4 regions of the Serratia sarumanii genome follow, and region 1 is predicted to be linked to each of the others. Evidence: predicted binding sites of a transcription regulator. Region 1 holds the regulator's gene; each other region holds the start of a gene.
The links. Region 1 encodes Fur, which represses iron uptake genes when iron is present. Its sites were predicted from a motif close to ATAATAATGAGAACNACTATCAA; they were not measured.
Positions count from the first base shown of each region.

Region 2: the regulator Fur is predicted to act here: its motif matches at 2,261-2,283, upstream of sufA (Fe-S cluster assembly scaffold SufA).
Region 3: the regulator Fur is predicted to act here: its motif matches at 1,945-1,967, upstream of SSARUM_RS15420 (isochorismate synthase).
Region 4: the regulator Fur is predicted to act here: its motif matches at 1,880-1,902, upstream of feoA (ferrous iron transporter A).

Region 1 is NZ_CP124750.1:1,207,910-1,215,655, reverse strand. Features, by position in the region: gene ybfF (esterase) at 1-50, shown strand, start outside; gene ybfE (LexA regulated protein) at 307-594, shown strand; gene fldA (flavodoxin FldA) at 859-1,398, shown strand; gene fur (ferric iron uptake transcriptional regulator) at 1,727-2,173, shown strand; gene SSARUM_RS05710 (beta-N-acetylhexosaminidase) at 2,421-5,078, opposite strand; gene chiQ (ChiQ/YbfN family lipoprotein) at 5,092-5,418, opposite strand; gene chiP (chitoporin ChiP) at 5,466-6,869, opposite strand; gene glnS (glutamine--tRNA ligase) at 7,448-7,746, opposite strand, start outside.
Region 2 is NZ_CP124750.1:2,194,945-2,202,690, forward strand. Features, by position in the region: gene ydiJ (D-2-hydroxyglutarate dehydrogenase YdiJ) at 1-943, shown strand, start outside; gene menI (1,4-dihydroxy-2-naphthoyl-CoA hydrolase) at 940-1,356, shown strand; gene SSARUM_RS10510 (hypothetical protein) at 1,402-1,806, opposite strand; gene sufA (Fe-S cluster assembly scaffold SufA) at 2,334-2,705, shown strand; gene sufB (Fe-S cluster assembly protein SufB) at 2,720-4,216, shown strand; gene sufC (Fe-S cluster assembly ATPase SufC) at 4,260-5,006, shown strand; gene sufD (Fe-S cluster assembly protein SufD) at 4,981-6,267, shown strand; gene sufS (cysteine desulfurase SufS) at 6,264-7,490, shown strand; gene sufE (cysteine desulfuration protein SufE) at 7,527-7,746, shown strand, end outside.
Region 3 is NZ_CP124750.1:3,233,633-3,241,378, forward strand. Features, by position in the region: gene dhbA (2,3-dihydro-2,3-dihydroxybenzoate dehydrogenase) at 1-619, opposite strand, end outside; gene SSARUM_RS15420 (isochorismate synthase) at 720-1,910, opposite strand; gene SSARUM_RS15425 (4'-phosphopantetheinyl transferase family protein) at 2,100-2,792, opposite strand; gene agp (bifunctional glucose-1-phosphatase/inositol phosphatase) at 2,954-4,183, opposite strand; gene SSARUM_RS15435 (anion permease) at 4,330-5,793, opposite strand; gene citG (triphosphoribosyl-dephospho-CoA synthase CitG) at 5,819-6,703, opposite strand; gene citX (citrate lyase holo-[acyl-carrier protein] synthase) at 6,684-7,232, opposite strand; gene citF (citrate lyase subunit alpha) at 7,236-7,746, opposite strand, start outside.
Region 4 is NZ_CP124750.1:4,719,625-4,727,370, forward strand. Features, by position in the region: gene SSARUM_RS22430 (Tex family protein) at 1-1,411, shown strand, start outside; gene feoA (ferrous iron transporter A) at 2,021-2,245, shown strand; gene feoB (Fe(2+) transporter permease subunit FeoB) at 2,318-4,633, shown strand; gene SSARUM_RS22445 (FeoC-like transcriptional regulator) at 4,633-4,872, shown strand; gene SSARUM_RS22450 (YdgH/BhsA/McbA-like domain containing protein) at 4,916-5,200, opposite strand; gene bioH (pimeloyl-ACP methyl ester esterase BioH) at 5,471-6,241, opposite strand; gene gntX (DNA utilization protein GntX) at 6,282-6,965, shown strand; gene nfuA (Fe-S biogenesis protein NfuA) at 7,024-7,599, shown strand; gene malQ (4-alpha-glucanotransferase) at 7,670-7,746, opposite strand, start outside.

The DNA.
Region 1 (7,746 bases):
AACCGGAAGCGGTGCTGCGCGCCATCCACCGTTTCCTCGACGAAGCCTGAAAAACACGCTCCCCTGGCGAAAAAACGCGCTAAAGATAACGGCTTAGCGCGTTTAGCCCGCAGTTAGGCATTGTCGCCGCTCCATCTGCTGGGGTAATATGGCGCGCTATAATTTTGCCGCCGCGCCAGCGCGTTCATGAACGCCGGTTCGGGGGTGAATTTGGGTTAGGGTTTATTGGCCCGAAGTGTGTTAACCGATGCCTCCGGAAGCGTGCGAGCGCTTTTTGATGCAAACTCCCTTGCAGTACCGCTACCTATGGCAAAAGAACAAACGGATCGCACGACGCTGGATCTGTTCGCAGATGAACGCCGTCCGGGGCGCCCGAAAACCAACCCGCTCTCCCGCGATGAACAGCTTAGAATCAATAAGCGCAATCAGTTACGGCGCGATAAAGTGCGTGGATTGCGGCGCGTAGAGCTGAAAATCAACGCGGATGCGGTGGACGCCCTGAACAAACTGGCGGAACAGCGCAACATCAGCCGCAGCGAACTCATCGAGCAGATGCTGTTGGCGCAACTGGCGGAAGAACAGCCGGAACATTGATCTCTTCGGCCGCACGCGCGGCGCGGCGTTAAGGACAACGCCGGATCGACCACGCTTTTCTTCATTCTCCGGCATCGCATAAATGCGATAAAACCCCGGCGCCACTTTCTGGCATGATACGCATTTACCGGCTAGAGACTGCGCCTGTCGGCGCCCGCCCCGGAGGCGAAAGGCTCTTGCCATGGCATCATTTTAATCGGCGTCAGCGGCGGCAGTGCCGGCGTCGAGTAATGCAATTACTTGAATTTAAAGGTTATACGCGATATGGCTACTGTAGGCATTTTCTTTGGCAGCGACACTGGCAATACCGAAAACATTGCCAAAATGATCCAGAAAATTCTCCAGAAACAGTTTGGCGACGACGTCTCTGAAGTGCATGACATCGCTAAAAGCAGCAAAGAAGACCTGGAAGGGTTCGATATCCTGCTGCTGGGTATCCCGACCTGGTACTACGGTGAAGCACAGTGTGACTGGGATGATTTCTTCCCGACGCTGGAAGAAGTCGACTTCAACGGCAAGCTGGTGGCGCTGTTCGGCTGCGGCGACCAGGAAGACTACGCGGAATACTTCTGTGACGCGATGGGCACCATCCGCGACATCATCGAACCGCGCGGCGCGGCCATCGTGGGCCACTGGCCGACCAAGGGCTACCACTTCGAGGCCTCCAAAGGCCTGGCGGACGACAACCACTTCATCGGTCTGGCGATCGACGAAGACCGCCAGCCGGAGCTGACCAACGAGCGCGTGGACGCCTGGGTCAAACAGATCGTCGAAGAGCTGAGCCTGGCCGATATCGTCGGCTAAGCCCGGCACTGGCGAAAGGTTGAACAAAGGCCCTGTAAAGTGCATAGTGTGCCCACAGGGCCGTCATCGGCAGCAGGGATTGCTGCGATAGAAGCTACAGATTTGTAACTTCCCACCCCGTCACGGTAGACTGAGATATCGGTTTATCCCATCCATCAAGGCGTTGCATGCAAAACATGCAATAGTGCAATTATATCTTTGTTAACAACCGGCGGTTTCTATTTAGTACAACCGGTTCTATAATGAGACGCATTAACTCTTTGTGCCGACCGATGCCACAGGCGAGTACGCCTCAACTTGATTAGCATAGTAACAGGACTGAATTCGCATGACCGACAACAACATCGCACTGAAGAAGGCCGGCTTAAAAGTCACGCTTCCGCGACTCAAAATCCTGGAAGTACTGCAAAATCCGGAATGCCATCACGTCAGTGCGGAAGATTTGTACAAAAAACTGATTGATATGGGCGAAGAGATCGGGCTGGCAACGGTTTATCGCGTACTGAACCAGTTTGACGATGCGGGCATTGTGACACGTCACAATTTCGAAGGCGGCAAGTCCGTGTTCGAGCTGACCCAACAGCATCACCACGATCACCTGATTTGCCTGGACTGCGGCAAAGTGATTGAATTCAGCGACGAATCCATCGAAGTTCGCCAGCGTGATATCGCCAAGCAGCACGGCATCAAGCTCACCAACCACAGCCTGTACCTGTACGGCCACTGCGAAACCGGTGACTGTCGTGAAGACGAAACGCTGCACGACAAGAAATAAGCCTGACCGGCTATGAAAAACCGCCTCACACCGAGGCGGTTTTTTTATGCCCGCCGTGCAACGGGCAAAAAAATCCCCGGACAAGCCGGGGAAAATCATGTCATGAAATATCACAATTGCAGCGGCACTGCGACTCCACGTACTACTCTCACTTCAACGTCCGCCCCGCGCCGACACGCGCGAAGGCAGACGCATTCCCCCTTCGTTATACGGCCTGCCGCCGGGGCAGCAGGCCGTTGCACCGGGCTTAAACCTTCTCGGCGCGGCTGTAGCGTTTACCGTCCGGGCTGACCGAACGCACCTGAACGTCACCGGAAACCGCCGGTTTGGCCTTGGCGTCATAGCGCTGCCACTGCTTGCCGCCGTCGGTGGAATACTCGATGCCCAATCCCGGCAGCGCGATATTCGCCTCCAGCTTGCCGCCCGCTACGCGCGCGCCCGGCACCGGCAGACGGTAAGCGACGCCGCCTTTGTCCAGCTTGGCCAGCTCACGCTGGCCCAGAATATTAGCGAAGCGCAGCCAGTCTTTCTCCAGCGCCTTGGTATCGACAAAGTGGGTTTCCCCTCCTTTGTATTCGCGGCCGGCGCGATAGTCCTGCTCCCAACCGGCGCGGTGCCAGGCGCGTTCCGCCACCGACAGCGCGCGTGGGAAGATCATGTATTCCATCTGCGGATCGGTGCGCTGGGTTTCGCTCCACAGCTGAGCGGACAGCCCGTAGGCGCCCGGCCACGGCTTGTCGCTCTTGGCGCTGAAGGGGTTGCCGTCGCGGTCGACCGAGGTTTCCGCGTTCTGCGGCATGTTGTCCGGCGCAAAGCTGAACACCTTGCGCTCGTCGCTGAAGCGGGTGCCCCAGTAGTAACCGCGCTCGTCCGGGTTCACCTCGTAAGGGAAGTCCATATAGACGTAGTCCGGGTTGGAAACCACCACTTCATACCCTTTGTTGGCCCAGTCGTTGACGCTATCGAAACCGCCCCAGTACAGGGTATCCCAGAAGTTGACGCCCACGCGCGAGGTGGCGAACGCCTTCGCGCTCTCGGCGTCTTTCAGGCCGTCCTGCCAGGCCTGCATTCTGTCGATGCCGTGCGCCTTCACCAGCTTGCTGACCTCTTGGCCGAAGTAGCTCGGCAGGTGCTCCATGTCGGCCACCTTGCCTTCTTTGATCATCGTCTGGCACACCTGCGACTTGGCCCACGGCTTGTCTTCGTTGCTCTGATCGATGATGCCTTTGCCCGGCTCCGGTTTCGCCTTGTCGGTATAGCCGGCGCCCAGGCGAATGTTTTTCGCTTCGTCGCCGCCGAAGTGCCAGGTCTTGATCGGCTGGCCGGCTTCTTTATGCATCTGGGCGATTTCGCCGATCACCTTGTCGACAAAGCGCTGGGAAGAGTCCAGGCACGGGTTCAGGTAGCTCTGGCGGTTAAAGAACTGCACGGAGGTGGTGTTGGAGGTATCGGTCGGATCCACCAGGCGGAATTCGTTGGCCTCCTGCTCTTTCCCGGCGGCATGCAGCTTTTTATAGCGCGCTTCCATCGAGACCACCGCGGCGCGGGCGTGCGCCGGCATGTCGATCTCCGGGATCACTTCAATCTGGCGCGCCTGGGCGTATTTGATGATGTCGATATAGTCCTGACGGCTGAAGAAGCCCCCGTAGACGTCCGGCCCCTGGCCGTACTGCGGCAGCAGGCAGGTGGTTTCGCTCAGATCGTGGCAGCGCTGGCCGCCGACTTCCGTCAGCTCAGGCAAACCGGGGATCTCGATGCGCCAGCCTTCGTCATCGCTCAGGTGGAAGTGGAATTTGTTGAGCTTGTAGGCCGCCATCTGATCCAGCAGGCGCAGCACCGCGTCCTTCTTATGGAAGTTGCGCGCCACGTCGAGGAAAATGCCGCGATACTCGAAGCGCGGCGCATCGCTGGCGTCCAGCGTGGCGATCTTGCCGCTGCCGTCGCTCGGCACTAACGACAGGATCGACTGCAGCCCGTAGAACACCCCGGCCTGATCGAAACCGATCACTCGCGCCTCTTTCTTGCCGATTTTCAACTCATAGGCGCCTGACACCGCCATCGCGCCTTTAAACTTGCCCGGCTGAATGTCGGTCTTGATCGGATAGCCGTTGGCCTGAACCGGCACGCCCAGCAGCGCAAAGCGCTGGTTGACGGCGTCCGCCGCCGGCTTGACCAGCGTGCTCAGATCCGGTGCCACGCCGTTACGCAGATCGGCGTCCTGCGCGTGTACTTTCACCTGCATCGGCGTCGGCACGATCTGGCCGCGCAGCGCGCCGGCAGGCAGCGTCTGCAGATCGGCATTGCTGACAAAGCGCGAAGCCGGCGTCATCAGAATATTTTTGTCGTCCTTGGTGCGCTTCCACTGGTCGCCGGTGAACGGCGCCACGAACTGATCCAGATTTTCGGTATCGGTATTCGCCAGCATTTTCGGCTTGGCGTCGCCGGACGTGGCATACCAGCGCGGCAGGAAGTCGTTTCTGAACAGCTGCCAGTATTCGGCCACCACTGGAATTTCCACCGCCTTACCGGCCGGGAAACCGCTGAATTTGGCGGTCGGCTCCAGCTTGTACAGATCGCCGGTGAGGTGAGCTATCTTGAACTGGTCGTTGTCCACCCGCAGGGTCTGGCGCGGGCTGTGGAAATAGATGACCCAGTCTTTGCCGTCGATCGCCTGGCCGTCGTTGCTGAGGGTGAACAACACCCGGTTGCAAGAGGCCCAGTCGGCGCCCAGCGCCGCGCAATCCACGCCGTTTTCGCCGGCGCGGTTATCCAGCATTTTTACGTTCAGCTTCAGCTGACTCAGTTGATCCACCAGCTGTTGATCGGCCATGGCGTTTCCCATGCCGCCCAGGAATCCCATCGTTGCCGTCAAAGCGGCTAATGCGCTCAGTTTGAATGCGTTCATGTTCTTGTCCTTCTTAATTATTGTTATCGCGAATTTCTTGCCACAGCTTGCCGCACTTGGCGTCGTAAGCCTGACCGTTGCCGCTGTGAACCGCCATAATGCAGTTCTGATAATCCATCACCCGCACCGTTTCCTGCGCGGCGAACTGCTGGTGCTGCTTCTCTTGCTTCAGCACGTTCAGCACCGCCTTGCAGGGCTGCAGACGCTCCGGCGAACCTTCGGCGGTGTTGATGCAGGCGCTGTAAGCCTGCTTCAATTTGGCATCTTCCGGCGGCGCGGCGGGTTGCGCGCAGGCGCTCAAGGCCGCGGCGGCCGCCAACATCAGCATGATTTTTTTCATCGTTGAATTCCCTTAACTTGCCCCCGGCGGCGAGGCCGGGGAACGCATCAGAAGATGGTGAATGGCGCGATGACCATGAACTTGACGTCTTTCTCGTCCTGGAAGATGTTGCCGTAACCGCCGCCCCAGCTCGGGATGTTGGTGTGGTTGTCATACTGGGTGTAGTGCAGCTTGATCAGCGTGCCCTTGGCGCGCCCTTCCTGGATGGTGTACATCGCGTCCAGGCTCCAGGCGCTCTCTTTCAGGCGCTGGCTCTGATCGTAGATCGGGTTGGTGCTCGGCTTGGCGTCCCAGGCGTAAACGTAGGAGCCGCCGACCGCCATGCCCGGCAGGTTCCAGTTGCTGAGGTCATACATCACGCCGGCGTACACCGCTTTCTCGCCGTTGGCGTTAAAGTCAGAGCGGTTGTCCCACCACACGTCCAGACGGCCGTTGGATGAGGCGTAGGTTGGGGTCATGCGCTGCAGGAAGAAGCCCTGGTTGCCTTCCGCCTTGACCATGGTGCCTTCCAGACGCCAGTTGAACTGCCCGGTGGTGTAACCGAAGGTCAGCGCCTGCAGCCAGGCCAGGCCGTCGTAGATGCTGTTTGGATCGTTCTTGTCGCTGATGCGGTCTTCCGCACCGTAGAACTGGTAACTGGTGGTCAGCGGGTTGCCCAGCAGATCGAATTTGTAAGACGCTTTAGTGAAGTATTGATTCACGTATCCCTGCGCCTGGCCGAAGGCGGCTTCCAGCACCAGATCGTTTTTGAAATCGTATTTGGCGCCCAGCGAGTGCAGGTAGGAGACGCGGGTTTTCCTGTCGTTCTGGCGGAAGTCGTCCACCTCGATATGCCACGGTGCCTTGTATTTGTCGGCCCACATGTAGGAGAAGCTCAACGCACCGGCATCGCCGTAGTCGAACTTGGCGCCGGCTTCGGCCCCCTGATAGGTGCCCGGCATAAAGCTCCAGTGTGGCGCCAGCAGGGTTTGGCCGCTCGGCTGAATATAGCCGGCGCGCGCCCAGACCGGGCCGTATTTGAATTTGGCGGCGGCTTTGTACAGGCTGATGCCGCCCTTGTCACCGGAATAGTCTTCGTCGTAGGTCCGGTTTTTCGAGGAAAACGCGATCTCGTTCGGGTGGCCGCTGGCGCTGGATTCCGCCAGCTCGATGGCGGTGAAGGCACCGACGTCCAGACCGAACATATCCCAGGCGTAGCCCGAAGCGAAATCCAGGCTCAGGTTGGCGGTGGAGTGCGACAGGTTGGTGGTGTATTGGTTGTAATCCTTGCTGTCCGGATTGAGATCTTTACGGTCGCGCTCACGTTGCCAGTAATAGATGCCGCCGGTCAGCGTGGAATCATCGATAAACCCTGCGGCTTTCGCCTCAGGCGCCATGGCAAACCCTGTTCCCAACAGCGCGCCCGCGACTGCGAGCGCCAGCGTTTTACGCTGAGCACCGTGCGTACCCATATTGAAATTCCTCTTTGACTTAACTTAAAAGTTGCAGCCGCCTGTGTTCACCACTGCCCTGCACGACTGCCAATAAAAAACCCGAACGGGTAAAAAATATTGCCGACGAGATGTTATTCCCACAGCACTAATTGCTACAGACAGACTATTTTTCGCGACGCGAATTATCAAATGAAAAATGCGGGAGATTTGTCAAAGTATGACAAGGAGCACATATCAGTGAGATTTTGTTACGCCGGTGATCATGGAAGGTGTCGAATAAAAAATTCAATTAAATCAGAATAAATTGAGATACCAGGTCAACCAGAGACGATTAATGGTTTCAGCCCGACTAAATCCGTCAGTCAGGCGATAAAAATTGAAAGCGCTCTCTAAATGAAATTAATTCGCATCACGAATATATAAGTAAATATTAAGACTAACAAGGCCAATATCAGAAAGCTTATGGGTTAATGCGCCGTGATTAATTAAACGCGCTCCGGTTAAAATCAGAGAGAAATAGACCGCAGGTGAAATTACAGGCAAAAAAAAGCGCGGCCTAAGCCGCGCTGATTCATTAATTTTCGAGGCGAATAAGATTAGCCCTCGATTTTCGCCCAGGTGTCGCGCAGGCCGACGGTGCGGTTAAACACCAGATGCTCGGCCGACGAATAGCGACTGTCGGCGCAGAAGTAACCTTCACGCTCGAACTGATAGGCTTTCTCCGGCTGTGCGGCCGCCAGGCTCGGCTCGACGAAGCCGTGCTTGATCACCAGCGATTCCGGGTTGATGGTGGAGAGGAAATCTTCCGCCGCGCCCGGGTTAGGCACGCTGAACAGGCGATCGTACAGGCGAATTTCCGCCGGCAGCGCGTGCGCCGCGGACACCCAATGGATCA
Region 2 (7,746 bases), 990 kb from region 1:
GCGCCCGGTAAGCGACTACATGGTCGCCGGCGTGGAGAGCTATACCCCGTTGATGGCCCGCGCGCCGAAGGTGTTCAACTTCTTCTTCCGCCAGCCGTGGCTGCGGGAGATGAGCCGCAACGCCATCGGCATGGTCGATCTGCCGCTGCTGTCCAGCCCGACGCTGCGTCAGCAGCTGTCCGGCCACCGCGCGACCACGCTGACGCTGGAGCAGCTGGAAGGGCTGAGCGCCGATCAGCGCGCCGATCACGTGCTGATCGTCCAGGATCCGTTCACCAGCTATTACGACGCCAAAGTGGTGGCGGACTTTGTCCGGCTGGTGGAGAAGCTCGGCTATAAACCGGTGCTGCTGCCGTTCTCGCCGAACGGCAAGGCGCAGCATGTGAAGGGGTTCCTGACGCGCTTTGCCCGCACCGCGCGCAAAACCGCCGATCTCCTCAACCGTATGGCGCAGCTCGGCATGCCGCTGGTGGGCGTCGATCCGGCGCTGGTGCTGTGCTACCGCGACGAATACCGCGAGATCCTCGGCGCCGAACGCGGCGATTTCCAGGTGCAGCTGGTGCACGAATGGCTGCAGCAGCGGATCGCGGATCGCGCCGAACAGCCGGCGACCGGCGAACCCTGGTATCTGTTCGGCCACTGTACCGAAACCACCGCGCTGCCGGCCAGCGGCCAACAGTGGGCGGCGATCTTCGCGCGCTTCGGCGCCAAACTGGAGAACGTCAGCGTCGGCTGCTGCGGCATGGCGGGCACTTACGGCCATGAAGCCAAGAACCTGCAAAACTCGCTCGGCATTTATGAGCTATCATGGCACCCGACGCTGCAGCGTTTGCCGCGGCAGCGCTGCCTGGCGACCGGCTATTCCTGCCGCAGCCAGGTGAAACGCATCGAGGGCAATGGCGTGCGCCACCCCTTACAGGCACTTCTGGAGATGATTGAGTGAAATTGTGGAAACGTGAAACATCGCTGGAGCAGCTGAACCGCGCCGGCGACGGCTGCATGGTCAGCCATGTGGGCATCGAGTTTACCCAGCTGGGCGAGGATTTCCTCGAGGCCACCATGCCGGTCGATGGCCGCACCCGGCAGCCGTTCGGGCTGTTGCACGGCGGGGCGTCGGTGGTGCTGGCGGAATCGATGGGATCGATGGCCGGTTACCTGTGCAGCGAGGGCGAGCAGAAAGTGGTGGGGCTGGAGATCAACGCCAACCACCTGCGCGCGGTGTTCGATGGCCAGGTGCGCGGGGTGTGCCGCGCACTGCACGTTGGCCGCCGTCATCAGGTGTGGCAAATCGAGATCTTCGACGCGCGCGATCGGCTGTGCTGCACCTCGCGTCTGACCACGGCGGTCATCGACTGATTCCCGCCGGTTTCCGCAGGCGATCGGCCTGCGGAGCCTTGCGCCTTACAGCTGAAACGGCACGCGTTTGACGAAGTCCTTCTGAAACGCGTTTGCCTTCTCCCAGGTGCCTTCCATTGCATATTTTTGGCAGATCAGCGTCAGCGTGTGGCGAGCGAAGTGGTAGCTTTGCACCCGAAAAAGCTGGCAGCGCTGTGGGTTGTTGATCTCGACGATCAGCCGGTTGTGCAGCTTGCTGAGCGCATGCAGGTAGCTGTCGTCGTCGCCGTTCTCCAGACACAGATTGGCCATGGTGAGGCTGACGCTGTTGTACCGCTTCAGGTGGTCGATATTGCATTCCGGGCGCCGCAGCGCCGCTTCGGCCATGTAAAAGTCCACCGTGGCATCGCGCACGCTGAATTTGTAGTCATCAATCTTGCCCAGCAACCATGCGTTGATCGAAAGAGTCATTGGCTTCGCGCTCAAATTACAATTGAATGATAATCATTATCATATAAACTGCCGCGTTGCCGATCAATCCCCGGCGCGGCGTTTTTTCATCGCGCGGGGGTGTAAAAGGCCGTCGACGACCCAATTTAATCCTGAGCGACTAAACTTTAACCTGAGGGTGCGCGCTTGCGCCGCGCCACGAAATGCCGATAAACGCACATTTACGACAGACAGAATGCAGAAATAGGTATTTTCTATGAATGTTTAGATCGGCAACGCCCCGCGGCGCTGTAACGCTGACGGGCCACCGGGGAGTGCGGTACGGTGATGCAGGATAGAGAACAAATTCATAGGGATAGCATGCACGCCTTGCCGCCAGACGCCGCAAGTCGCCACGGGTGTCCCGTTGGCTTGCCGCGCGCCGCAGCGAAAAACCGCGCTCGCGGCGGATACCCCCGCAAAACAAACGGTTGAAGTGATAATCGTTATCACTAACATATAAGCAACCCAGATTGGCTGTGGCCAAACACGAGTGTGAGGTAGACCCTATGCAAACGGAAAATGTCGGCACTTTTTCTCTGGATGAAAATGTCTGGCAAGGCATTTCGCTCAGCGACAGCGCCGTACGACAAATAACCAAACTGATGCAGCAGGATCCGCAGGTGAAAGGGCTGCAGCTAGGGGTGAAACAATCCGGCTGCGCCGGCTTTGCCTATGTGCTGGATCTGACCCGCGAACCCGCCGATGACGATCTGCTGTTTGAGCGCGACGGCGCCAAACTCTATGTGCCGCTGAAGGCCATGCCGTTCATCGATGGCACCACGGTAGATTACGTCCGCGAAGGGCTGAATCAGATATTCAAATTTAACAACCCTAAAGCTCAGCATGCCTGCGGGTGCGGCGAGAGCTTTGGCGTTTGAGCGATGCAATCAACATGACACGAAGCAATGTAGAAATGCCTAATGAAGTGCAGGCTTGGGTCAGCGAAGGTCGCTACAAAGAAGGTTTCTTCACCCAGTTGGCAACCGATGAGTTGGCCAAAGGCATCAACGAAGAGGTGGTGCGCGCCATCTCGGCCAAGCGTAACGAACCCGAGTGGATGCTGGAATTCCGCCTCGAGGCCTACCGCGCCTGGCTGCAGATGGAAGAGCCTCACTGGTTGAAGGCCAATTACGATCGTCTGAACTACCAGGACTACAGTTACTATTCGGCGCCGTCCTGCGGCAGCTGCGACGACGCCTGCGGTTCGCAACCCGGCGCGGAGCAGCAACCGGGCGCGGCGACGGAAAAAGATTACCTGACCAGCGAAGTGGAGCTGGCGTTCAACCAGCTCGGCGTACCGGTGCGCGAGGGCAGCGAGGTGGCGGTGGACGCCATCTTCGACTCGGTCTCTGTCGCTACCACTTACCGTGAAAAACTGGCGGAGAGCGGGGTGATTTTCTGCTCGTTCGGCGAAGCGATCCAGGAATACCCGGATCTGGTGCGTCAGTACCTGGGCCGCGTGGTGCCGTCCAACGATAACTTCTTCGCCGCGCTGAACGCCGCGGTGGCTTCCGACGGCACCTTCGTTTATGTGCCGAAGGGCGTACGCTGCCCGATGGAACTGTCGACCTACTTCCGCATCAACGCCGCCAAAACCGGCCAGTTCGAGCGCACCATCCTGATCGCCGACGAAGGCAGCTACGTCAGCTATATCGAGGGCTGTTCCGCCCCGGTGCGCGACAGCTATCAGCTGCACGCGGCGGTGGTGGAAGTGATCCTGCATAAAGACGCCGAAGTGAAATACTCGACGGTGCAGAACTGGTTCTCCGGCGGCGAGAGCAAGGGCGGCATCCTCAACTTCGTCACCAAGCGCGCGCTGTGCGAAGGCGCCGGCTCGAAAATGTCCTGGACCCAGTCGGAAACCGGCTCGGCCATCACCTGGAAATACCCGAGCGTGATTTTGCAGGGCGACAATTCGATCGGCGAATTCTTCTCGGTGGCGCTGACCAGCGGCCATCAGCAGGCCGATACCGGCACCAAGATGATCCACATCGGCAAAAACACCAAGTCGACCATCATCGCCAAAGGCATCTCCGCCGGCCACAGCGAGAACACCTATCGCGGCCTGGTGAAAATCCTGCCGGGGGCGGAAAACGCCCGTAACTTTACCCAGTGCGACTCGATGCTGATCGGGCCGGACAGCGGCGCCCACACGTTCCCTTACGTTGAAGCGCGCAACAACAGCGCTCAGCTGGAGCACGAAGCCACCACCTCGAAGATCGGCGACGACCAGCTGTTCTACTGTCTGCAGCGCGGCATCAGCGAGGATGACGCCATTTCGATGATCGTCAACGGTTTCTGCAAGGATGTTTTCTCCGAGCTACCGTTGGAGTTCGCCGTCGAGGCGCAGAAACTTCTGGCCATCAGCCTGGAACACAGCGTGGGTTAATCGCCGCATTTTTAGCGCCGTCGGCGCTATCTGAGGACACAGCATGTTAAGCATCAAGAATTTGAAAGTCAGCGTGGAAGGCAACGAGATCCTCAAGGGATTGGATCTGGAGATCAAACCGGGCGAAGTGCACGCCATCATGGGGCCGAACGGCTCGGGCAAGAGCACGCTGTCCGCCACGCTGGCCGGGCGTGAAGAGTACGAAGTGACCGAAGGGGAAGTCACCTTCAAGGGCAAGGATCTGCTGGAGCTGGATCCGGAAGATCGCGCCGGCGAAGGCGTGTTCCTGGCCTTCCAGTACCCGGTGGAGATCCCCGGCGTCAGCAACCACTTCTTCCTGCAGACGTCGGTCAACGCGGTGCGCAAATACCGCGAGCAGGAGCCGCTGGATCGCTTTGACTTCGCCGATTTCATCGAAGAGAAAATCGCGCTGCTGGATATGCCGGCCGATCTGCTGACCCGTTCGGTCAACGTCGGCTTCTCCGGCGGCGAGAAAAAGCGCAACGACATTCTGCAGATGGCGGCGCTGGAGCCGGATCTGTGCATTCTCGATGAAACCGACTCGGGCCTGGACATCGACGCGCTGAAGATCGTCGCCAACGGCGTCAACTCGCTGCGGGACGGCAAGCGCGCGTTTATCATCGTCACCCACTATCAGCGCATTCTGGACTACATCCAGCCGGATTACGTACACGTGCTGTCCCAGGGGCGCATCGTCAAATCCGGCGATTTCTCGCTGGTGAAACAGTTGGAGGAGCAGGGCTATGGCTGGCTTACCGACCAACAGTAATTCAAACGCGCTGCAGCAGCTGTATCGCCTGTTCGAAGGCCGCGGCGGCGAGCGTTCGCCGCATGCGCTGGCGCACTGGCAGCAGGCGCTGCGCCTCGGCTGGCCAACGCGCAAGCATGAAAACTGGAAATACACGCCGCTGGAGAGCCTGCTGGAGCAGCAGTTCCTCGATCCGCAGCCCGCGCCGGTGAGCGCTGAGCAGCTGGAGGCGCTGGCGCTCGGCATCGATGCCTGTCGGCTGGTGTTTATCGACGGCCGCTACAGCGCCGCGCTGAGCGATGGCGATTTGGGCGACTACCAGTTCGAATTGACTGCCTACGGCACGCCGCAGGCGCTGCCGGAGCCGATCCAGCCGGAAATTTTCCTGCACCTGACTGAAAGCCTGGCGCAGGAAACCAGCCTGATTCGCTTGCCGGCCGGCAAGGTCCCTGCCCGCCCGCTGTACCTGCTGCATATCAGCAGCGGACGCGGCGCCACCGGGGAAGTGAACACCGTGCATCATCGTCACCATCTGGAGATCGGGCGCGGGGCCGAGGCGGAAGTGATTGAACACTACGTCAGCCTGGGCGAGGCCGCGCACTTCACCGGCGCGCGCCTGACCGCAAACGTAGCGGACAACGCCGGGCTGTTGCACTGCAAGCTGGCGTTTGAGAGCCAGCCGAGCTACCACTTTGCCCACAACGATCTGGTTATCGGCCGCGACGCGCGGGTGAAAAGCGACAGTTTCCTGCTGGGCGCCGGTCTGACGCGCCACAACACCAGCGCGCAGCTGAACGGCGAAGGCGCAAATCTGGTGATCAACAGCCTGGTGCTGCCGGTGGGCAAAGAGATCTGCGATACCCGCACCTATCTGGAGCACAACAAGGGCTATTGCGAAAGCCGCCAACTGCATAAAACCGTGGTCAGCGATCGCGGCAAAGCGGTGTTCAACGGCATGATCAAAGTGGCCAAGCACGCGATTAAAACCGACGGCCAGATGACTAACCATAACCTGCTGTTGGGCAAGGTGGCGGAAGTGGATACCAAGCCGCAGCTGGAGATCTACGCCGACGACGTCAAATGCAGCCACGGCGCCACCGTGGGGCGCATCGATGAAGAGCAGCTGTTCTATCTGCAGTCGCGCGGCATCGACAAACACGCGGCGCAGCAGATGATCATTTTCGCCTTCGCCGCCGAGCTCACCGAAGGCATCGCCAATGACACCATCCGGGAACGGGTGCTGGCGCGCATCGCCCAGCGCCTGCCGGGGGAGGCTGAATGAGTTATCCGATTGAACGCGTGCGCGGCGATTTCCCGCTGCTGGCGCGTGAGGTGAACGGCCAACCGCTGGCCTATCTCGACAGCGCCGCCAGCGCGCAGAAACCGCAGGCGGTGATCGACCGCGAGCTGGAGTTCTACCGCCACGGTTATGCGGCGGTGCATCGCGGCATTCATACCCTGAGCGCCGAGGCGACCCAGCAGATGGAAGCGGTGCGGGAACAGGCGGCGCGCTTTATCAACGCCGCCTCGGCGGAAGAAATGGTGTTCGTCAAGGGTACCACCGAAGGCATCAATTTGGTGGCCAACAGCTTTGGCCGCCACCTGCTGCAGCCGGGCGATGCGATTCTCATCACCGAGATGGAGCACCACGCCAATATCGTGCCGTGGCAGATGCTGGCGCTGGAGCGCGGGCTGCAGCTGCGGGTGTGGCCGCTGCAGCCGGACGGTACGCTGGATCTGGCGCTGCTGCCGGAGCTGGTCGACTCGTCCTGCAAACTGCTGGCGCTGACCGAGGTCTCCAACGTGCTGGGCACCGTCAACCCGGTGCGCGACATCATCGCCCGCGCCAGAGCCCTGGCGCCGGAGCTGACGGTGCTGGTGGACGGCGCGCAGGCGGTAATGCACCAGCGCGTCGATGTTCAGGCGCTGGACTGCGATTTTTACGTATTTTCCGGCCATAAGCTGTACGGCCCTTCCGGCATCGGCATGCTGTACGGCCGCCAGGCGTTGTTACAGCAGATGCCGCCGTGGGAAGGGGGCGGCTCGATGATCCGCCAGGTCAGCCTGACGGCGGGCACCACCTTCGCCGATCCGCCGTGGCGCTTCGAGGCCGGTTCGCCGAACACCGCCGGCATCATGGGGCTGGGGGCGGCGTTCGATTACGTCGAAGCCCTGGGCCTGAATGCGATCCACGATTATGAACAGTCGCTGATGCACTATGCGCTGGAGGCGCTCAGGCAGGTGCCGACGCTGAAAGTTTATGGTCCGGCCCATCGCGCCGGGGTGATCGCCTTCAACCTGGGGGAGCACCATGCCTATGATGTCGGCAGCTTCCTCGACCAGTACGGCATCGCCATTCGCACCGGCCATCACTGCGCGATGCCGCTGATGGCGTTTTATCAGGTGCCGAGCATGTGCCGCGCTTCGCTGGCGTTATATAATACCCGCGAAGAGGTGGACCGGCTGGTGGCCGGGCTGCAACGCATTCATCAGCTATTAGGCTAGGCCGGGGCGCGTCCCCGGCGGTACAAAAGGATCCCCATGGCGAATTTGCCGGACAAAGATAAATTGGTGCGTAATTTCTCCCGCTGTTTGAACTGGGAGGAGAAATACCTGTACGTGATTGAACTCGGCGCCAAATTGCCGCCGCTGGACGAGGCCGAGCGGCAGGCCGGCAACCTGATTTCCGGCTGTCAGAGCCAGGTATGGATCGTGATGCGCCGTGATGAGCAGGGGCAGGTCGAGCTTCACGGCGACAGCG
Region 3 (7,746 bases), 2.0 Mb from region 1:
ACATCTCGGGGAAGCCGGCGATGGTGCGTTGCTGCGCGTCGTCGGTCTGCCACATGCCGCGCTGCATCGGCGTGTCGGTCGAGCCCGGCGACACCAGATTGCAGCGCACGCCGAACGGCGCCATCTCCAACCCCACACAGTGGTTCAGGCTGGTCAGCGCCGCCTTGGAGGCGCAGTAGGCCGCCATCTGCGCGCGCGGCACGTGCGCGGCGTTGGAGCCGATGCTGACGATCGCCCCGCTGCGCTGCGCCTTGAAGTGCGGCAGCACGGCGCGGAACAGGTAAAACGCTCCCGAGGCGTTGACGTTGATGCACTGATGCCAGTCATCCACGCTCAGATCTTCGGTATTGCCCATGCGCAGAATGCCGGCGGCGTTGACCAACACGTCCAGTCGCGGGTTCTCCGCCAGCTGTTGGCGGCACACCGCCTCCACCTGCTCCGGCCGGCTGATGTCCAGCGTCACGCAAGGGTAAGGCAGATCCGGGTTGGCGAACTCGCGGTCAAATCCCACCACCTCGGCGCCCTGCGTCAAAAAATGCCGGGCGATCTGCTCGCCGATGCCGCGCGCCGCGCCGGTCACCCACACGCGTTTGCCGGTGAAATCCATTTGAATGCTCATGCGCACACCGCCATCCGGGCACGCTGCCGGGTCATGTTGTTGTTCATCGTTGTCTCCTGCGAAAGCGTATGACGCGGCGCGCACTGCGCCGCAAAGAGGCCTACAGCGCGCCGCTGTTCAGGCCGAAAGCGTTGAGCATGGTGCCCAGTTTGGCGGCGGTTTCCATCCACTCGGACTGCGGTGTCGAAGCGGCGACGATGCCCGCGCCGGCGAACAGCCTCACCCGGTTGCCGCGCAGCAGGCCGCTGCGGATGACGATCGCCCACTCGCCGTCGCCGTTGGCGTCACACCAGCCGACGATGCCGCTGAACAGGCCGCGATCGTGCGGTTCCAGATCGGCGATCAGTTGGCGGGCGCTCTCGGTCGGGAAGCCGCAAAGCGCCGGCGTCGGATGCAGCAGGCAGGCCAGCTGCATCACGTTGAGATTCGGGTTCAGCAGCTCGCCGCGAATGCGGGTGGACAGGTGCCACATGGTGCCGGTGCTGAGCAGCGACGGGCCGCTGGGCACGCTCAGGCTGGCGCACAATGGCGCCAGGTGGCGGCGAATGTCGTCGATCACCAGCTTGTGTTCGTATTTGTCTTTGGTCGAGCGCATCAGGCGCTCGCTGCCGAGGCGATCCTGCTGCGGATCGTCCTGACGGCGCGCGGAGCCCGCCAGCGGATTGGTGTGGATCTCGCCGCCCTGCTTGCGGATCAGCAGTTCCGGGCTGGCGCCGATCAGCACGCCGCCATCGGCCAGCGGCAAGGAAAAGTGGTAACCGGTCGGGTTCTGCACCATCAGGTTATTGAGGATCTGGTGGCCCGCCACCGGCTGCTCCAGCTCGATGTCGAGGATGCGCGACAGCACCGCCTTGTCCAGCTTGCCCTGTTTAAAGCGGCTGACCGCTTCCGCCACCGCGTGCTTGAAGCGCGGCTCGTCCGGAATGCTGGTGCAGGCGGCCAGGCGATGCGGCTGTTGCAGCATCGGGCGCGCGGCGCGGGTAAAGCTGTCGTTGGCGACAAACTGGCAGTTTTCAGGCACGTACAGGCTGGAAGGCCGGCGCGTATCGAACGGAATGGCGCCCACCACCACCGGCGTCTCCTGGCCGGCGGCTTTGGCGCGCGCCAACGCCTGGCGGATATGCTGCGCCAGCGCGCTGCCTTCCTGCTCACCGCCGAACGCCGGCGTCTCGATACGCTCGAACACGCCATCGGCGGAGAGGGAACGGAATTCGGACCGGTACAAAAAGGTCGATTGTTCGGCGTACACAAACCCGGGGAAGGTTTGGTTTTCTGTCGTCAGTGTCGCCACTAGACCACTCCTTTGTTGCGCCTTACCAATGATAATGTTTATGCGAATAATTATCATTAGCTATAAAAGGAGGATAAATTACACCGGATCCCCACCGTGGGTCAATCTCCGATGAATGAATCTTTCCGCCCGCTGCGGCAAATCCGCGTTACGGCAAAGTAAGAAATAACACACTGTTATTATTGTGTTTTAGCAGAAAATAAAAGTCGTGACATCGTCACCTTCACGCCAAAAACGCCCGTTAAACCGGCGGCCGGCGGGGCAATTTGGCGTCAGCGTCTTAAGCAGCGCTAATACAAACGTCTGCCGCTGCATATCCACGGCGACCATGCGCGCATCGAGAAAATCGAAGTAACAGCGCACCTGCGGATAAAGCGCCTTGAACAGGCTTTCTTTGGCGGAAAACGTCAGCGTCAGCAGTTCATTGAACGGCAACGCCTCGCGCAGTAACGCCTCGCGCTCCGCCGGGGAAACGATCGCCCCCCACAGCTCCTCCGCCCGCACGTCGGAGAGCAGCGTCTCCACATCCAGCCCCACGCCGCCCAGCCCGCTCTCGCGGTGCACGGCGCACAGCGCGGTATCCGAATTATGGCTCAGCGCCCCGGCGATGCCCGGTGGCCACTGCGGCGCGCGATCTTCGCCGCGCGCCAGGGTGAAGTCGGCAAAACCGAGCGGCGCCAACAGTTGCCGCGCCAGAACACGCCCGGCCAGATACTCCGCGCGGCGCTTCGGCACCGCACGTGCCAGATGATCCGGCAGCGCAAAGCCCGCCTCGGGAAAACGCTCGTCACGATACTCCGCCAGCGCAAAATGGCAGCGCGCCACCTGGCCCGGATAGCCGTCCGGCGTGAAAAATTCGATATTGCGGATAAAAGTGGGCAACGGCGGTATCCATGATAAACAGGCAGGCTGATGATGTTAGCCCCCGAAACGGCCTGCAACAATGACCCTGGGCAAAATAAATGGCGTTAAGGCCTGCGTGGCGGCGCGTTAGCCGGGATGGGGAGAGGCCTCTCCCCCGCGCGCGGGAGAGAGGCTGGGCATTACAAGATGCCTTTCATGGTCTTTTCGAAATCGCTCCAGGCGCAGAAGCCGTCTTTGTCGATCGGGCAGCCTTTCAGCGCCAGCGTTACCCGCTGCGGCGGGGTTTGCAGCGTCAGCGGCGTCGCCTTGCGCAGCTGTTCGGTGGACTGATAGACGTACTCGATCTTCAGCAGTTCACGGTCGTTCTGCGCGTCGCGCCAGCGCTGGAACACCAGTTTGCCGCCGATCGGCGTTTTCTCGTATTGCTGCGGCAGCTGATACGGCTGGAACTGCATGGCCGACAGCAGCGAGGCAATATTGGAGTCGTGGCCGACCAGCACCGTCAGCTTCGGCGCGTCCGGTTTGCGCTCGCCGAGCAGCGCGTTGTTGATGTAGGTCAGCAGCGGCTTGGCGACGTTCTGCGCCACCACCGGCGAGGTGAACAGCGAGTCCTGATAGCCGTCTTTCAGCTGCGCCAGCTGCTGCCACTGGTGCGGGGTGGCGATTTTGCCCCAGGCCACCTCTTTCATCGGGAAACCTTCGTAATACTGCAGCATAAAGGCGTCCACCAGCGAGTTGCCCACCCGCAGCGGGCCGGAGACGCCCGGCTCTTTGCCCGGCACCGCGCTCATCACGCTGGCTTCTTTGGTCAGGTCACAGTGTTTGTCGGTCTTGCAGGCGGCGGAATCCTTGTAGTCGATGATCTTCGCCAGCTGTTGGTAAGAGGCGTCCAGCTTCAGCGAGCCCAGCGCGGCGTTCATCGCCGCCAGCGCCTGCTGGTTGAAGGCCTCGCTGGTGTCGGTGATGATCGGGTTGAAGGTCGGATCCATCTCGCCCATCTTGTCCTGATGGTGCACGCTGACGTCGCAGCCGGGGAACGCGCCGTTGCTGAAGAACTGCGCGGTGGCGACCGTGCGCTGCAGGCTGTTGGCGTAGACGTACACGCTGCCGGCGGTCGGGCAACCCTCTTTCGGCAACAGGCCGGTCTGCTTCAGCCAGGCGTTGAAGTAGTGCCCCATATACACTTCCAGCACCCCGCCCTTGGTGGTCAGCTGGCCGCCCGGCGTTTCCCAGGCCGGCCAGGCCTTCGGCGTAGACTGCGCCAGCACGCTGCCGTTGTTGGCCAGCGGCGCGCGCAGGTTATGGCGGCTCATGACCAGCACCTGTTCCAGCTGATAACCGCCGGCTTCCGCCAGCGCGTTCCCGGTGAATAACAAAGGCAGGCACAGCAATAAGGTTTTTTTTCTCATCCGCAGAGGCTCCCGGAAAATGATTATTTTTAAGGTGTTAGAGTTTGCCTGAGTATGATGGCGGGGTTAGTGTGACAAGTGTGTGACAGGGTTCACGGGAAAGGATCGTAACCGCGGCCACCGGACGGTGGCCGCGTGGCTTCAACTCAGTACCACAGGCTCATGATCGGCCAGCCGATCAGCAGCAGCGCGGCGATGTACACCACGCCGAGAATACCGCCCAGGCGCCAGTAGTCTTTCGACTTCACGTAGCCACAGCCGTAGATGATCACCCCCGGGCCGGTGGCGTACGGCGTCAGCACGCCCATGATACCGATCGACAGCACCAGCAACATCGACAGCTGCTCCATCGGCACGCCCGGCAGCCCTTTGCCGACCGCCAGGATCACCGGCAGCATGGTGGCGGTGTGCGCCGAGAGGCTGGCGAACAGGTAGTGGGCGAAGTAGAACACCAGCACCAGCGCCACCACCGTCATGTTCGGCGAGAAGCCGTCCAGGTGGGTGCTCATGGTCTGGGCGAACCAGTCGATAAAGCCGGAACGCGTCAGGCCGTTGGCCATCACCACCAGCGTCGCCAGGTTAACCAGCGTGTTCCAGGCGCTGGAATATTTGGTGATCTCTTTCCACGACACCACGTGCAGCGCCAGCATCAGCGACACCGCCAGCAGACACACCGCGGTGGCGTCCAGCATTTTGCCGCCGAACACCCACAGGCACAGGCTAAGCAGCACCAGGCCGATCAGGGTGTATTCCTTGCGCGTCAGCTTGCCCATTTCCCCCAGCGCGGTATCCGCCCAGGCGGCCACTTCGCTGCTGTGGGTCACGCCCGGTTTGTACAGGTAGTAGGAGATCAGCGGCGCGATGATCAGCAGCAGCAGGCCGACCGGCAGGAACGCCAGGAACCACTGCATCCAGCTGATGTGCACCCCGGCGATCTTGCCGACGAACTCGATGCCCAGCACGTTCGGCGCGGCGCCGGTGACGAACATCGAGGAGCTGATGCTGGTACCGACCACCATCATCCACATCAGGTAACCGCCGATACGGCGCGAGGAGGGATCGTTGGGGAAGGAGTCGAACAGCGGCGGCAGGTTTTTCACCACCGGGAATACCGTGCCGCCGGTGCGCGCGGTGTTGGACGGTGTGAACGGCGCCAGCAGGATATCGATGATCACCACCGCATAGCCCAGCGTCAGCGTGCGCTTGCCCATGAACTTCACCAGGAACAGCGCGATGCGCCGCCCCAGCCCGGTGGCCTCGTAGCCCAGCGCGAAGATAAAGGCGCCGAACACCAGCCAGACGGTGGTGCTGGAGAAGCCCGCCAGCCCCCATTTCAGCGCCTCTTTACCGGCCTTGAAGCCCGGCTCCGCCAGCTCCTGCGCGCCGAACAGCACCCAGTTGGCGCTCAGCACACTGACGGTCACTGCGATAAAGCTGATGGCGGTGGCCGGGATCGGCTCCAGAATCATGCCGACGATCATCGCCACGAAGATGGCGAAGTAGTGCCAGGCCTGCGGCGGCATGCCGTCGGGCACCGGTATCAATAACAGGATCGCGAGCACCGCCAGCGGCGCTATCGCTTTCCAGATCTTTTCCTGGGTTTGGGACATGGGGACTCTCCTGAAGGCTTGGTTATTATTCTTGGGCACCCAGCTGCGCCAGCAGCCAGGTCACTATCAACAGGTCGGCGCTGCCGCCGGGGCTGAGGTTGCGGGCGATGCAGTCGGCATCGAAGCGCCGCAGGCGCGCCAGGCCCGCTTCCCCCGCCGAGCCGCCCTGCGCCAGCAGCAATGCCGCCCGGCGCCGCAGCCAGCGCAGCCCGTGCAGGCCGCCGCGCGAGGCGACGTTGGTGTCGTCGTTGTGGGCCATCAGCCACAGCAGGCTGTCCAGCAGCGCCCGCTGTTCGTCGCCATCGGCGGCCAGCCGTTGCCGATACAGCGGCAGCGCGCCGTCAATGACCAGCCGGAAACCGGCCTCCGCCTCGCCGCGTGCGCCGCTCAACCCATGCGCGGCGAACAGCCGCTGGCCGGCGGTCTGCCCTGCGTTGTTGCGCCGCAGCTCGCGATCCACCAGCCCCCGGCACATCGCCGCCACCTCGGCGCACAGCGCTTCGGCGCCGATGGCGCGGCCCTGCTGCTGCAGGCGGCCGAAGGCGGTGCACAGCAACCCGAGCGAGAACACACTGCCCTTGTGGGTGTTAATGCCGCCGGTGGCGCGGAACATCTGGTTTTCGCAGGCCAGGCCGAGCGGCCGCAGCCGCGCCAGCTGCTGCTCTGCCGGCAAAGCGGCATCCTCGCGCCCGCGTTGGATAAAGCGCGGCAGCCACACGCCGATGGCGCGGGCGCTGCGATAGAAGTGCCCGAGATCCATGTCGCGGTGGGCGCCGGTATTATGGCGATCCACCAGCCCCGGCTTGGGTGTGAGGTTGACCTCCACCAGCAGCGCGCGGAAAGCGGCGCGGGCGAAGTCGCAGGCCGGTTCGGCACGGTGGGCGGGCAGGTTAATCGGCAGAGATCGCATCGTTGAACATCCTTTCCATTTCATGCAGCAGCTGCTCGCTGCTGTGCCGCCGCTGGCGGGCGCAGATCTTGGCCGGTTGGCCGCACAGCAGGCAGCGCCGTTCCGGCAGGCCGATGTCGCGGCGCGACAAAATGCGCCCCTGCGTATCCAGCACGTCGATATCCCACAGCCGGCCGATCGGGCGGCTCACCTCCAGCTGCATGGCGCAGTCCTTCACCCGCTGAGCATCGGCGCGCAGCGCGACAAACCCTTCGCAACCGGTGGCGAGCGCCAGCGCCTCGGCCTGCGGGCTGGGCCAACCCTGTTCGGCGCACAGTCGCAGCAACGCCGCCCACCCCAGGTTGAAGATGCCGCGCGTCAGCGCGCTGTCCTTCACCGGGCCGGGCACCACCAGCGTCAGCACCAGCAGCGTGCACTCGTGCTGCGCCAGCCACGCCTGCTGCCGCGCCTGGCGGCATTCGCGGCTGGTGAGCAACTCCGGCAGGCTGACCGCGCGTTCGGCGGCCAGTTGGGGATCGACGGCGGCCATCGGCTACTCCGCCACCTGATGCACCACGTCGATCACCGAGCCGTCGCGGTAGCGCACCACCGCCACCACCTTGTCGGTAAAGGCGATCGGCTGCGGTTCGCCGGTCAGCTGCAGCGCACGGGCGCGCAGCCAGTCGATGCTCACCACCTCGAGGCCGGCCTCCCGCAGGCGCTGCGCCAGCTCCGGCCGCGCCGGATTGACGGCGATGCCGTGGTCGGTCACCAGAATGTCGATGCTGGAGCCCGGCGTGACGCAGGTAGTCACCTGCTCTACCAGCGTCGGGATGCGCCCGCGCACCAACGGCGCAACGATGATCGCCAGCCGCGCGGCGGCGGCGGTGTCGCAGTGGCCGCCGGACGCGCCGCGCAGCACGCCGTCGGAGCCGGTCAGCACGTTAACGTTGAAGCCGGTGTCGATTTCCAGCGCGCTCAGCACCACCACGTCGAGCCGATCGACCGACGCGCCCTTGGAGCTGAAGTTGGCGTACTGGTTGGCGCTGATTTCGATATGGCGC
Region 4 (7,746 bases), 1.6 Mb from region 1:
CGTTTTCGCCCGCAACATGCACGATCTGCTGATGGCCGCGCCGGCCGGCATGCGCGCCACCATGGGCCTCGATCCGGGCCTGCGCACCGGGGTGAAAGTCGCCGTGGTCGACGCGACTGGCAAGCTGGTCGCCACCGACACCGTCTACCCGCACACCGGGCAAGCGGCCAAAGCCGCCGCCATCGTCGCGGCGCTGTGCATCAAACATAACGTGGAGCTGGTGGCCATCGGCAACGGCACCGCTTCGCGTGAAACCGAGCGTTTCTATCTCGACCTGCAAAAGCAATTCGGCGAGGTCCGGGCGCAGAAAGTGATCGTCAGCGAAGCGGGCGCGTCGGTGTATTCCGCGTCAGAACTGGCGGCGCAGGAGTTCCCGGATCTCGACGTGTCGCTGCGCGGTGCGGTGTCCATCGCCCGTCGTCTGCAGGATCCGCTGGCGGAGCTGGTGAAAATCGACCCGAAATCCATCGGCGTCGGCCAGTATCAGCACGACGTCAGCCAGAGCCAGCTGGCGAAGAAGCTGGACTCGGTGGTGGAAGACTGCGTGAACGCCGTCGGCGTCGATCTGAACACCGCGTCGGTGCCGTTGCTGACCCGCGTGGCCGGCCTGACGCGCATGATGGCGCAGAACATCGTCAACTGGCGCGACGAGAACGGCCGCTTCAGCAACCGTGAACAGCTGCTGAAAGTCAGCCGCCTGGGGCCGAAGGCCTTCGAACAGTGCGCCGGCTTCCTGCGCATCAACCACGGCGACAACCCGCTGGATGCTTCCACCGTTCACCCGGAAGCCTACCCGGTGGTGCAGCGCATTCTGGCCGCCACCGAGCAGGCGCTGCAGGACCTGATGGGCAACGCCTCGGCGGTGCGCAGCCTGAAAGCGGTCGACTTCACCGACGACAAGTTCGGCGTGCCGACGGTCACCGACATCCTGAAAGAGCTGGAGAAGCCGGGCCGCGATCCACGTCCGGAGTTCAAAACCGCCACCTTCGCCGAAGGCGTGGAAACCCTCAACGATCTGCAGGTGGGCATGATCCTGGAAGGCTCGGTGACCAACGTCACCAACTTCGGCGCCTTCGTGGATATCGGCGTGCATCAGGATGGCCTGGTGCACATCTCCTCGCTGGCGGACAAGTTCGTTGAAGATCCGCACACCGTGGTGAAGGCCGGCGACATCGTCAAAGTGAAGGTGATGGAAGTCGATCTGCAGCGTAAACGCATCGCGCTGAGCATGCGCCTGGATGAGCAGCCGGGCGAAGGTTCACCGCGCCGCGGCGGCAACGCGCCTGCACAGACGCGCGACCACGCCAACCGTTCGGCGGGCGGCAACAAGGCCAAACCGCGCAACGCGGCGCCGGCCGGCAACAGCGCCATGGGCGACGCGCTGGCGGCGGCATTCGGCAAGAAACGCTAAGTCAGATCCAACAGGGGGCGGAGCCTGCTCCGCCCCTTTCTGATGAATAAAACTTGCGGCATTTCTTGACCCGCCTCAATAAACCGTCATCTTTTTATTTCCCGCGCCTGCGTGACCACCCTCCCATTATTCAGGCAACAACAATCCCTTCTGCAGCCATTTATTAACAACTTCGTTAACACGCATTTTTCATCTCGCGAATTGTGAGAGAAACACAAATGGTTACCGCTCGCATTACGGCGGAATAATGTTATTGAATTGCCTTTCGGTGGAAATAAATAAAGGGAAAAAACCATCTATATTTGCAAACAAGAAAACTCGGCTACAAATACGTAACTGATTTAACTCGCCATTCTCATTTGTTCCCCAGCGCAACCGGTGGTAAAACGTCGTTAATCAAGACAACGCCATCAAAAACTGTCGACGCCATAATAATTGGTTACAATACCCTTACTTTTTGTATTGAACGCGATAATGATAATTACTATTATTTGCGCTCACTTTATTGCATGACCTTATGGATGAATACCGCCGACGGCGTGGCATTTTCGCCGGCAACGTCCAATTATCATCAGCCCGATGCTCATCGGCACCCGGAAGGTTAATCACATGCAGCTCCAACCTAAACGCACGTATAAGATTGTCGGCTTTTCCGGTGAAATTGCGCCGGCCTACCGCCAGAAACTGTTATCGCTCGGCATGCTGCCCGGCTCTTCGTTCGACGTGGTGCGCGTCGCACCGCTGGGCGATCCGATAGAAATTAAAACTCGCCGCGTCAGCCTGGTGCTGCGCAGGAAGGATCTGGCGCTGCTGCAGCTCGACGGCCAGCCCTGAGCCGACGCGCTCTCCGTTTGCCGACGCGCCTTTGCGCCGGCGCTGTTCTCCTTGAAGACGACACGCTGAACTATGAAAAAACTCACCATCGGCTTAATCGGTAACCCGAACTCCGGCAAAACCACGCTGTTCAACCAGCTGACCGGCGCACGCCAACGGGTCGGCAACTGGGCGGGCGTGACGGTCGAACGCAAAGAAGGCCATTTCACCACCCCGCAGTCCGACGTACGGCTGGTCGATTTGCCCGGCACCTACTCCCTGACCACCATTTCAGAGCAAACCTCGCTCGACGAGCAGATCGCCTGCCACTACATTTTGAGCGGCGACGCCGATCTGCTGATCAACGTGGTCGACGCCTCCAACCTGGAGCGCAACCTCTACCTGACGCTGCAGCTGCTGGAGCTGGGCATTCCCTGCATCGTGGCGCTGAACATGCTCGACATCGCCAAAAGTCAGCATATCGATATCGACGTCGCCGCGCTGTCGGCGCGCCTCGGCTGCCCGGTAGTGCCGATGGTCTCCACCCGCGCCGACGGCATCGGCGTGCTGAAACAGATGATCGACAATCATCACATCAACGAACAGCAGGCGCTGGTGAACTACCCACCGCTGTTGCTGAAAGCGGTCGCCACGCTGAGCGACGCCATGCCGCAAACGCTGCCGGCGGTGCAGCGCCGCTGGCTGGCATTGCAAATGCTGGAAGGCGACATCTACAGTCACCGGCTGGCCGGCCCCGCCGTCGCGCTGTTGCCTGCGGCTGCCCAGGCGTTGCAACAGCAGCAGCAGGAAGACCCGGCGCTGGTGATCGCCGACGCGCGCTACCAGTCCATCGCCGCCCTGTGCGATGAGGTCAGCAACTCGCAGCAGGCGATGCCCAACCGCCTGACCGAGCTGCTGGATAAAGTGATCCTCAACCGCTGGCTGGGCGTGCCGATCTTCCTGCTGGTGATGTACCTGATGTTCCTGCTGGCGATCAACATCGGCGGCGCGCTGCAGCCGATCTTCGATATCGGCTCGGCGGCGATCTTCATTCAGGGCATTCAGTGGCTCGGCTACACCCTGCACTTCCCCGACTGGCTGACCGTTTTCCTGGCGCAGGGCGTCGGCGGCGGCATCAATACCGTGCTGCCGCTGGTGCCGCAGATCGGCATGATGTACCTGTTTCTGTCGTTCCTGGAGGATTCCGGCTACATGGCGCGCGCGGCGTTCGTGATGGATCGCCTGATGCAGGCGCTCGGGCTGCCGGGCAAATCCTTCGTGCCGCTGATCGTCGGCTTCGGCTGCAATGTGCCGTCCATCATGGGCGCCCGGACGCTGGATGCCCAGCGCGAGCGCCTGATCACCATCATGATGGCGCCGTTCATGTCCTGCGGCGCCCGTCTGGCGATCTTCGCGGTGTTCGCCGCCGCCTTCTTCGGCCAGGACGGCGCCGGGGTGGTGTTCTCGCTGTACATGCTCGGCATTGCGGTGGCGATCCTCACCGGCCTGGTGCTCAAATACACCCTCATGCGCGGCGAAGCCTCGCCGTTCGTGATGGAGCTGCCGGTCTACCATGTGCCGCACCTGAAAAGCCTGCTGCTGCAAACCTGGCAGCGGCTGAAAGGCTTCGTGCTGCGCGCCGGCAAGGTGATCGTGGTGGCCAGCATATTCATCGGCGGCCTGAACAGCTTCTCGTTCAGCGGCAAGACGGTCGACAACATCAACGACTCCGCGCTGGCCTCGGTCTCCAGGGTGCTGACGCCGCTGCTGCAGCCGATGGGCGTCCACAGCGATAACTGGCAGGCCACCGTCGGGCTGGTGACCGGCGCGATGGCGAAGGAAGTGGTGGTCGGCACGCTGAATACGCTGTACACCGCCGAGCGCATCAACAAAGAGGCGTTCGACGCCGCCAACTTCAACCTGCTCGATGAACTGGGCGGCGCACTGAACGAAACCTGGGACGGCCTGAAAAACACCTTCAGCCTGAGCGTGCTCTCCAACCCGATCGAAGCCAGCAAGGGCGACGGCGAGATGGGCGTCGGCTCAATGGGCGTGATGAGCAGCAAATTCGGCTCCGGCATCTCCGCCTACAGTTATCTGATCTTCGTGCTGCTGTATGTGCCTTGCGTCTCGGTGATGGGCGCCATCGCCCGTGAATCGAGCCGCGGCTGGATGACCTTCTCTATTCTGTGGGGGCTGAACGTGGCCTACTCGCTGGCGACGCTGTTCTATCAGGTGGCCACCTTCAACCAACACCCGCAGTACAGCCTGACGGCGATCCTGGCGGTGGTGCTGGTGAATCTGCTGGTGCTGTTCGGCCTGCGCCGGGCGCGCAGCCGCGTCACGGTGCGCCTGGGCAACGCCACGCCGGCGGCCTGTTGCCAGAGCGCCAAAGGGAGCTGTCACTGATGGCCGGGCTGCTGCAGGTGCGCGATGCGCTGGCGCTGCGCGGCAGCGCCCAGGCGCAGCAGCTCAGCCACTCGCTGGCGACGCCGCTGCCGCTGGTGCAAGCGATGCTGGACCGTTTGACGGCGATGGGGAAAGTGGAACGCATCGAACAGGATGACGGCGCCTGTCTGAGCGGCAGTTGCAAACGCTGCCCGCAGGGCCAGGGGTGCAGCACGGTGTTCTACCGGCTGAAGGCCTGACGATCAGGGGCGCCATGACGGGCGCCCCTTTGCCGTTCAAGGCTTATTGCTTGTCTTTGTAAACTTCGGCGATGGCGCTGAATTTACCGTGTTCACGGCCTGCCAGGATCACGTAGTATTGACCGCCCTTTTCGTCAGCCAGTTTGGACAGCTCTTCCTTGGCATCCATCGGTGACGTGGTTTCCGCCGTCGTGGTGACGGTGCCGATCTTCTCGTATTTACCCGGGTTCTTATCCAGATCTTCCTTGGTCAGCAGGGTTGCCGCCATGGAGCCGAAAGACACCGAACCCAGCACTGCCGCTGCAATAATCATCTTCAATGATTTCATGACACTAACCTCTCAATGGATAATTTATCTGTTATGAAAGCCGTCAAGGATCCATGCGTAGTACCGCAGGCTGCCGCGACATCCTCAGGCCTCGTTGCTTTCCCTGACGGGGCCTGTTTCCCAGAGACGAAACGCCAAAATGAAAAGCGCCGCACGCGGTCTTTTCATTTTGCAGCCAACGCATTGACTCACTAAGTATCGAACAGCTTTGTCTTTTATCCACCCGGCGGCGTTTTTTTTAGCGCTCTATCGTGCGTTTTCCCACCGGATTCAATGTGCTGCAATAAACGCTTCGATCATCGTCACAAATTCATCGGGATGAGAAATAAACGGCGCATGGGCGGCTTTGGCCACGATCTGCGACGCAGAATGCGGCCAGGCGGTATCGAGCAGCTCGGCGACCTTGCGCGGCACCAGCCCGTCCAGATAACCGTAGATCCGCAGCAGCGGCAGCTCCAGCGCGGCCAACGGCGCACGCAGATCGGTGGTGCGCAGGATCTCCAGCCCGCCGTTCAACACCTCGACGCTCGGCGTCGGCTGGTTGAGCACCACCGCTTTCAGCTGGCGCGCATCCTGACGCGCGCTCTCGGTGCCCAGCGTCTGCAACGCCAGAAAACGCTCGACGGTGCGCTGGAAATCCAGGCTCAACTGATGCTGGAAACCGCTCAGCACGTCCGGGCGGATCCCCGGCCACTCATCGCGGGCGGCAAAGCACGGCGAGGAGGCCACGGTGATCAGCCCCTTGAGTCGCTCGGGCTGCATCAGCGCCGCCTGGCTGGCCACCAGCCCGCCGAGCGACCAACCTAGCCACCAGGCCTGCGGCGGGGCGGCCGCCAGCACGATTTCCGTCATCTGTTCCAGCGACAGGGCACCGAACCCCTGGCTGCGGCCATAACCCGGCAGATCGACCAGGTGCAGGCGAAAATGCGGCGCCAGTCGCGCCTGAATGCAACTCCACACTTCGGCGTTCAATCCCCAGCCGTGCAGCAGCACAAGATCGCGTTCGCCTTCACCTATTGTTTGCCAGTACAGCGCTGTCATTGGTTATTGTCCTTTCATGCTTATCCGTCTCGGAGGCTCTATGCTATCAATCCGCAGCCGCTGTTGGCTATGCCGACAGCCGTTGAGCCTGATGCGCCATGGCATCTGCAGCTGCTGCCTGCGCCATCTGCCGGCCCACCCGCCGTGTTGCCCACGCTGCGGATTGCCCGCCGGGGAAACGCAAATGCCCTGCGGCCGCTGCCTGCAACGGCCGCCGCCCTGGCAGCGGCTGGTGTTCGTCGGCGACTACGTTGCGCCCCTCAGCCAACTGGTAAAGAGGTTCAAGTTTCACCGCGCGCCCGAGCTGGCGCCGACGCTGGCGCGCCTGATGCTGTTGCGGTGGCAGCAGGCGCGCAGAGAGCAGAATCTGAACAGACCCGACCTGATTTTAGCGGTACCCTTGCATGCAACGCGCTGTTGGCACCGTGGTTATAACCAGAGCGATCTGCTGGCCCGGCCGCTGGCGCGCTGGCTGGGCTGTGCCTATCGGCCCGCCGCTTTGCGCCGGGTGCGCAAAACCGCCCTGCAACAGCGGCTGAGCGCCGGGGCACGCAGGCGCAATTTGCAGCGCGCTTTCACCTGCACGGTGCCGGTCGCCGGCCGGCATATCGCCCTGGTGGATGACGTGGTGACCACCGGCAGCACCGTCGCGGAGATCGCGGCGCTGTTGCGGCGGCAAGGCGCCGCCTCGGTGCAGATATGGTGCGTTTGCCGCACGTTGTAGTGCCACGGCAATGGGCGTATTATAACCGACTATAGAAGTCAACTATTGAGCTAATGCTATGATCCGTATAACAGATGCTGCACAGGAACACTTTGCCAAACTGCTGGCAAATCAAGAAGAAGGCACCCAAATCCGCGTATTCGTGATCAACCCGGGCACGCCGACGGCCGAATGCGGTGTCTCTTATTGCCCGCCGGACGCGGTAGAAGCGACGGATACCGAACTGAAGTTCGACAAGCTGTCCGCCTATGTCGATGAGCTGAGCGCGCCGTATCTGGAAGACGCCGAAATCGACTTCGTGACCGACCAGCTGGGCTCTCAGCTGACGCTGAAGGCGCCGAACGCCAAGATGCGCAAGGTCGATGACGACGCGCCGCTGATGGAGCGCGTGGAATACGTGCTGCAGTCGCAGATCAACCCACAGCTGGCGGGCCACGGCGGCCGCGTGACGCTGATGGAGATCACCGACGACAACATGGCGATCCTGCAGTTCGGCGGCGGCTGTAACGGCTGTTCGATGGTCGACGTTACGCTGAAAGAAGGCATCGAGAAAGAGCTGCTGCAGAAATTCCCGGAGCTGAAAGGCGTGCGCGATTTGACCGAGCACCAGCGCGGCGAGCACTCCTATTACTGATCCCCGGCGCTCGCGCCGCGGTGGATAACACAATGCCGGAAGGGGGGAACCCGTTCCGGCATTGTCGTTTTCAGCCCACCGACACCTTGCGCCGCCGTTTGTCCAAATCCTTCAGCAACCGGTTTATCCGCGGATCGGCGAACATCT